Regions from separate parts of the Escherichia sp. XD33 genome, predicted to be linked through region 2. Evidence: predicted binding sites of a transcription regulator. Region 2 holds the regulator's gene; each other region holds the start of a gene.
The links. The regulator LexA, encoded in region 2, represses DNA repair genes until DNA is damaged. The targets are predictions, from matches to a motif close to TNCTGTATGTACATACAGNA.
Positions count from the first base shown of each region.

Region 1: sulA (SOS-induced cell division inhibitor SulA) is a predicted target of LexA. The motif match lies at 1,107-1,126, and genes of this name have one in related genera.
Region 3: metR (HTH-type transcriptional regulator MetR) is a predicted target of LexA. The motif match lies at 1,497-1,516, and genes of this name have one in related genera.

Region 1 is NZ_JAENDM010000009.1:97,830-100,101, forward strand. Features, by position in the region: gene ompA (porin OmpA) at 1-218, opposite strand, end outside; gene sulA (SOS-induced cell division inhibitor SulA) at 575-1,084, opposite strand; gene sxy (CRP-S regulon transcriptional coactivator Sxy) at 1,303-1,932, shown strand; gene yccS (YccS family putative transporter) at 1,895-2,272, opposite strand, start outside.
Region 2 is NZ_JAENDM010000018.1:90,888-93,159, reverse strand. Features, by position in the region: gene plsB (glycerol-3-phosphate 1-O-acyltransferase PlsB) at 1-337, opposite strand, end outside; gene dgkA (diacylglycerol kinase) at 508-876, shown strand; gene lexA (transcriptional repressor LexA) at 986-1,594, shown strand; gene dinF (MATE family efflux transporter DinF) at 1,667-2,272, shown strand, end outside.
Region 3 is NZ_JAENDM010000015.1:35,613-37,884, reverse strand. Features, by position in the region: gene bioP (biotin transporter) at 1-624, shown strand, start outside; gene metR (HTH-type transcriptional regulator MetR) at 512-1,465, opposite strand; gene metE (5-methyltetrahydropteroyltriglutamate--homocysteine S-methyltransferase) at 1,702-2,272, shown strand, end outside.

The DNA of each region.
Region 1 (2,272 bases), on a different contig from region 2:
TCAAAGCCAACATACGGGTTAACCTGGTAACCACCAAAAGCACCAGCGCCCAGTTGGTTTTCATGGGTCGGGCCATTGTTGTTGATGAAACCAGTGTCATGGTACTGGGACCAGCCCAGTTTAGCACCAGTGTACCAGGTGTTATCTTTCGGAGCGGCCTGCGCTACGGTAGCGAAACCAGCCAGTGCCACTGCAATCGCGATAGCTGTCTTTTTCATTTTTTGCGCCTCGTTATCATCCAAAATACGCCATGAATATCTCCAACGAGATAACACGGTTAAATCCTTCACCGGGGGATCTGCTCAATATTAACTCTACCGATATCTTCGGCTTATGCCGAGCACCCCTGGCGATGTAAAGTCTACAACGTAGTTGAAAACTTACAAGTGTGAACTCCGTCAGGCATATGAAAAAAAAGTCTTGTATAAGGTATGTTTAATCTTTTTTGTCAGCGACAATTTACAGAAGAGAATCGCGGAAACCGCTTCAGACAAGCCTCCGCAAGGAAAATTAGTCACGACTGAAAGCATTGGCTGGGCGACAAAAAAAGTTCCAGGATTAATCCTAAATTTACTTAATGATACAAATTAGAGTGAATTTTTAGCCCGGAAAGTTGTCTCGTGGCGTGAGAGGATGCGCTTACCGGACGCATAATAAACCCCATAGCGTTACCTTCATTTGCCGCATCAACAAGTTCAGCATGCTCTTCTTCAGTCAAATCATCTGCCAACCAACCGATCACCACACTGTAATTGCCCGTGCGTAAAGCGCGAACCATTGACTCCACAGTGTGGCAAGGGGAGAGCTGGCTAATCTGCATTACTTTCGTTAAGGGTAGCCCAGATGCCTGAACCCATTCCCGACTCAGTTTTTGTTGCGGTGTTAACCAGAGTTGCCAGCGCGATTGCTGACCGAGTTGCTGTAACAATGGCAACAGTAGAAGTTGCGTCATCATGGGCTGATCTTCGCGATAGACAACTTCACTGATAAGCCCGGCTGTAGTGTTTTCCGTAGAGACACGCGCAATTTTACTTGCTGCGGATGAGAACGACGAAGAACGATGTGCATAGCCTGAAGTGTACATAATCAATCCAGCCCCTGTGAGTTACTGTATGGATGTACAGTACATCCAGTGACAACAAAGATCAACCCTATTTTCGGAAAGAGCCTCGCAAATTTTGTCGTTGGTGACGGGAAAACATAAATTAATCTTGCCCCTTAAGAATAAGTTGCCTATTTTCGTAGTTAACGGATCCGTTAATGTGAATCATTCTTTTATGTTATGATTTTAAAAGGAATTTTATGAAAAGCCTCTCCTATAAGCGGATCTATAAATCACAAGAATACCTGGCAACGTTGGGCACAATTGAATACCGATCATTGTTTGGCAGTTACAGCCTGACCGTTGACGACACGGTGTTTGCGATGGTTTCTGATGGTGAGTTGTATCTTCGGGCTTGTGAGCAAAGTGCACAGTACTGTGTAAAACATCCGCCTGTCTGGCTGACATATAAAAAGTGTGGCCGATCCGTTACCCTCAATTACTATCGGGTTGATGAAAGTCTATGGCGAAATCAACTGAAGCTGGTGCGTCTGTCGAAATATTCTCTCGATGCAGCGCTGAAAGAGAAAAGCACGCGCAATACCCGGGAAAGACTGAAAGATTTGCCCAATATGTCTTTTCATCTGGAAGCGATTCTCGGGGAGGTGGGGATTAAGGATGTACGGGCGTTACGTATACTTGGGGCAAAAATGTGTTGGTTGCGACTGCGGCAGCAAAACAGTCTGGTGACAGAAAAGATTCTGTTTATGCTTGAAGGTGCCATTATCGGCATTCATGAAGCTGCGCTCCCGGTGGCACGCCGCCAGGAGCTTGCAGAATGGGCTGACTCTCTTACGCCGAAACAGGAGTTTCCTGCGGAACTTGAGTAATCTGGCGTTGCAGACGACCAATCTCAGGCAGTAATGCAATCAATAATCCAACTTGTTGTACGACCAGAGGTTCTTTGCTGTCTGCCCGTGGTTCAAGTTGCTGCATCCGCTGTTTCAGGCTAGCTAATGCCTCATTGACGCGTTCTTCATCAGCAGGTTGATGATGTAACGCGTCATCAACATAGCAAACTGCGTCATCAAGAAACGCCAGAATTTCAGGATTAGTTAACTGCTCCCGGTGAGCACCGAGGGCTGAGATATAGCTGGTAAACGTATGGTTAAGGCACAGCAACCGAAACGCGGCTTCGCGAATTTGCGGGGTAACGTTCGGCTCGCTGGA
Region 2 (2,272 bases):
GGTGCAAATCGAGATAGTCGTGGAACAGCTTAATAGACTCTTCTTTCGGCGTGTAATAGGTGAATACACGCGGCCCGCCGTGAATGAACACATAGCGCGGCAGTAGCGTGCCGTCGATTTCCAGCGGCTCTAACGGGTCAGGCAGGTCATGTGCCAGACACTGGGCGCGCAACGTCAGCAAATCTGCTTTCGAGTTGTACGGTAAAACGTACATAATTGGACGAGAGGTATCCAGCCCCAGTTCCGGGGCAGGATCTGCCGGAATAGACTTGCTTTTTACCAGGATGCTTAATGGTAAATTCAGTAATTTGTAGTAAATTCGTGGCCAGCCGGACATAAACGATGTAAAGCCTCTGGTTAATAATGCAAATGCGCGGCAAGGATAGCAGAAAGTCATGGGAAATTCTGTGGTATCCGCTCATGTTTCGCGCGGCGTTACGCAAACCCGAATCATCGGATTTAACGGTACACTGATATTGACGCTCATAATGTAAAAAGGTTCTTTCAATGGCCAATAATACCACTGGATTCACCCGAATTATCAAAGCTGCTGGCTATTCCTGGAAAGGTTTACGCGCTGCATGGATCAACGAAGCGGCATTCCGTCAGGAAGGCGTAGCGGTATTGTTGGCGGTGGTCATCGCCTGCTGGCTGGATGTGGACGCAATTACCCGCGTGCTGCTTATCAGCTCCGTGATGCTGGTGATGATTGTGGAAATCCTCAATAGCGCCATCGAAGCAGTGGTTGACCGAATTGGCTCTGAATACCATGAGCTTTCCGGACGCGCTAAAGATATGGGATCCGCCGCGGTGCTGATTGCGATTATCGTCGCCGTGATAACCTGGTGCATCCTGTTATGGTCGCATTTTGGATAACCCTTCCAGATTTCGATAAATCTCTGGTTTATTGTGCAGTTTATGGTTCCAAAATCGCCTTTTGCTGTATATACTCACAGCATAACTGTATATACACCCAGGGGGCGGAATGAAAGCGTTAACGGCCAGGCAACAAGAGGTGTTTGATCTCATCCGTGATCACATCAGCCAGACAGGTATGCCGCCGACGCGTGCGGAAATCGCGCAGCGTTTGGGGTTCCGTTCCCCAAACGCGGCTGAAGAACATCTGAAGGCGCTGGCACGCAAAGGCGTTATTGAAATTGTTTCCGGCGCATCACGCGGGATTCGTCTGTTGCAGGAAGAGGAAGAAGGGTTGCCGCTGGTAGGTCGTGTGGCTGCCGGTGAACCGCTTCTGGCGCAACAGCATATTGAAGGTCATTATCAGGTCGATCCTTCCTTGTTCAAGCCGAATGCTGATTTCCTGCTGCGCGTCAGCGGGATGTCGATGAAAGATATCGGCATTATGGATGGTGACTTGCTGGCAGTGCATAAAACTCAGGATGTACGTAACGGTCAGGTCGTTGTCGCACGTATTGATGACGAAGTTACCGTTAAGCGCCTGAAAAAACAGGGCAATAAAGTCGAACTGTTGCCAGAAAATAGCGAGTTTAAACCAATTGTCGTTGACCTTCGTCAGCAGAGCTTCACCATTGAAGGGCTGGCGGTTGGGGTTATTCGCAACGGCGACTGGCTGTAACATATCTCTGAGACCGCGATGCCGCCAGGCGTCGCGGTTTGTTTTTCATCTCTCTTCATCAGGCTTGTCTGCATGGCATTCCTCACTTCATCTGATAAAGCACTCTGGCATCTCGCCTTACCCATGATTTTCTCCAATATCACCGTTCCGTTGCTGGGACTGGTCGATACGGCGGTAATTGGTCATCTTGATAGCCCGGTTTATTTGGGCGGCGTGGCGGTTGGTGCAACGGCGACCAGCTTTCTCTTTATGCTGTTGCTGTTTTTACGCATGAGCACCACCGGGCTGACTGCGCAGGCTTATGGTGCCAAAAATCCTCAGGCATTAGCCCGTGCGCTGGTGCAACCGTTGCTGTTGGCGTTGGGGGCTGGGGCGTTAATTGCGCTGCTGCGTACACCGATTATCGATCTGGCTCTGCATATTGTTGGCGGTAGTGAAGCAGTCCTGGAACAGGCGCGGCGCTTTCTTGAAATCCGCTGGTTAAGCGCACCGGCGTCGCTGGCGAATCTGGTATTACTCGGTTGGTTACTCGGCGTGCAATATGCCCGTGCGCCAGTAATTTTGTTAGTGGTCGGCAATATCCTCAACATTGTGCTGGATGTCTGGCTAGTGATGGGGCTGCATATGAACGTGCAGGGCGCGGCGCTGGCGACGGTTATTGCGGAATATGCAACATTG
Region 3 (2,272 bases), on a different contig from region 2:
CTGACGCCGCTCTACATCACGCTGATTTATGACATCATGAGTAAGCGCCGTCTGCGCTGGGGCTATGCCTTTAGCGCCTTGCTGGCGGTGATTGGTGCCGGGATTATTCGCTATGATCAGGTCACCGACCATTTCTGGACTGGCTTGCTGCTGGTGCAACTCTCCAATATCACTTTTGCCATTGGCATGGTGGGTTACAAACGCCTGATGGAAACTCGCCCGATGCCACAGCATAACGCCTTTGCGTGGTTCTATCTTGGCGCGTTTCTGGTGGCAGTGATTGCATGGTTCTTGCTGGGAAATGCGCAGAAAATGCCGCAAACCACGCTGCAATGGGGCATTCTGGTGTTTCTTGGCGTGGTGGCTTCCGGGATTGGCTACTTTATGTGGAACTACGGCGCGACGCAGGTGGACGCCGGAACGCTGGGCATTATGAATAATATGCACGTTCCGGCAGGGCTGCTGGTAAACCTGGCTATCTGGCACCAACAGCCGCACTGGCCAACGTTTATTACAGGCGCGCTGGTGATCCTGGCCTCACTGTGGGTGCATCGTAAGTGGGTCGCTCCGCGCTCTTCACAAACGGCAGATGATCGCAGGCGTGATTGCGCGCTGAGCGAATAAACGCTTCCGTAACTGGCTGACGCTGCTCGCCATCGCGCACGGCGGCGTACAGTCGGCTCCACAAGCCTTCGCCCAGGGTTTTGGTCACCACCAGACCCTGGCGCTCAAAACTCTCTACTACCCAATGCGGTAGCGCGGCAATACCCATCCGCGCGGCAACCATCTGAATCAACAATAAGGTGTTATCGACGCTTTTCAGTGACGGGCTGACGCCTGCCGGCTGAAGAAAATGCCGCCAGACATCCAGTCGACTACGCTGCACCGGATAAATTAATAGCGTCTCGCTGGCGAGATCTTCCGGTGTAATTCGCGTTTTCGCCGCCAGTGGATGGTCAGGTGCTAACACCAGACGCACTTCATAGTCGAACATCGGCGAATAATGCAGGCCACTGCGCGGCAGAATATCGGACGTCATTACCAGATCCAGCTCTCCCTGTTGCAAGGCGGGCTGCGGGTCAAACGTCACGCCCGATTTAAAATCCATCTCTACCTGCGGCCAGTTCTTATGGAAATTTTCTAACGCGGGTGTCAGCCACTGAATACAGCTATGGCACTCAATGGCAATGCGCAGACGCGTCTGCTGCGGTTCATTGCAGGCTTGCAGGGCCTGGCTAATTTGCGGCAGTACCTGGTTTGCCAGTTGCAACAGGATTTCTCCCTGCGGTGTAAAGCGTAGCGGCTGGCTCTTACGCACAAATAGCCGGAAGCCAAGGCGTTGTTCCAGATCGCTAAACTGGTGAGACAGGGCGGATTGCGTCTGATGCAACGTCGCCGCAGCGGCTGCGAGCGAGCCGCAGTTCCGCAACGCTTGTAGCGTTTTCAGGTGTTTTACTTCGATCATGAAAGTCCTTCACTTCGGCATGAATAATTTGCGCTTGAGGAATATACAGTAACCGCCAATTATGGATGTGTAAACATCTGGACGGCTAAAATCCTTCGTCTTTTAAATTTATGGTGCGTTGGCTGCGTTTCTCCACCCCGGTCACTTACTTCAGTAAGCTCCCGGGGATGAATAAACTTGCCGCCTTCCCTAAATTCAAAATCCATAGGATTTACATATAATTAGAGGAAGAAAAAATGACAATATTGAATCACACCCTCGGTTTCCCTCGCGTTGGCCTGCGTCGCGAGCTGAAAAAAGCGCAAGAAAGTTATTGGGCGGGGAACTCCACGCGTGAAGAACTGCTGGCGGTAGGGCGTGAATTGCGTGCTCGTCACTGGGATCAACAAAAGCAAGCGGGTATCGACCTGCTGCCGGTGGGCGATTTTGCCTGGTACGATCATGTACTGACCACCAGTCTGCTGCTGGGTAACGTTCCGGCGCGTCATCAGAACAAAGATGGTTCGGTAGATATCGACACCCTGTTCCGTATTGGTCGTGGACGTGCGCCGACTGGCGAACCTGCGGCGGCAGCGGAAATGACCAAATGGTTTAACACCAACTATCACTACATGGTGCCGGAGTTCGTTAAAGGCCAACAGTTCAAACTGACCTGGACGCAGCTGCTGGACGAAGTGGACGAGGCGCTGGCGCTGGGCCACAAGGTGAAACCTGTGCTGCTGGGGCCGGTTACCTGGCTGTGGCTGGGGAAAGTGAAAGGTGAACAATTTGACCGCCTGAGCCTGCTGAACGACATTCTGCCGGTTT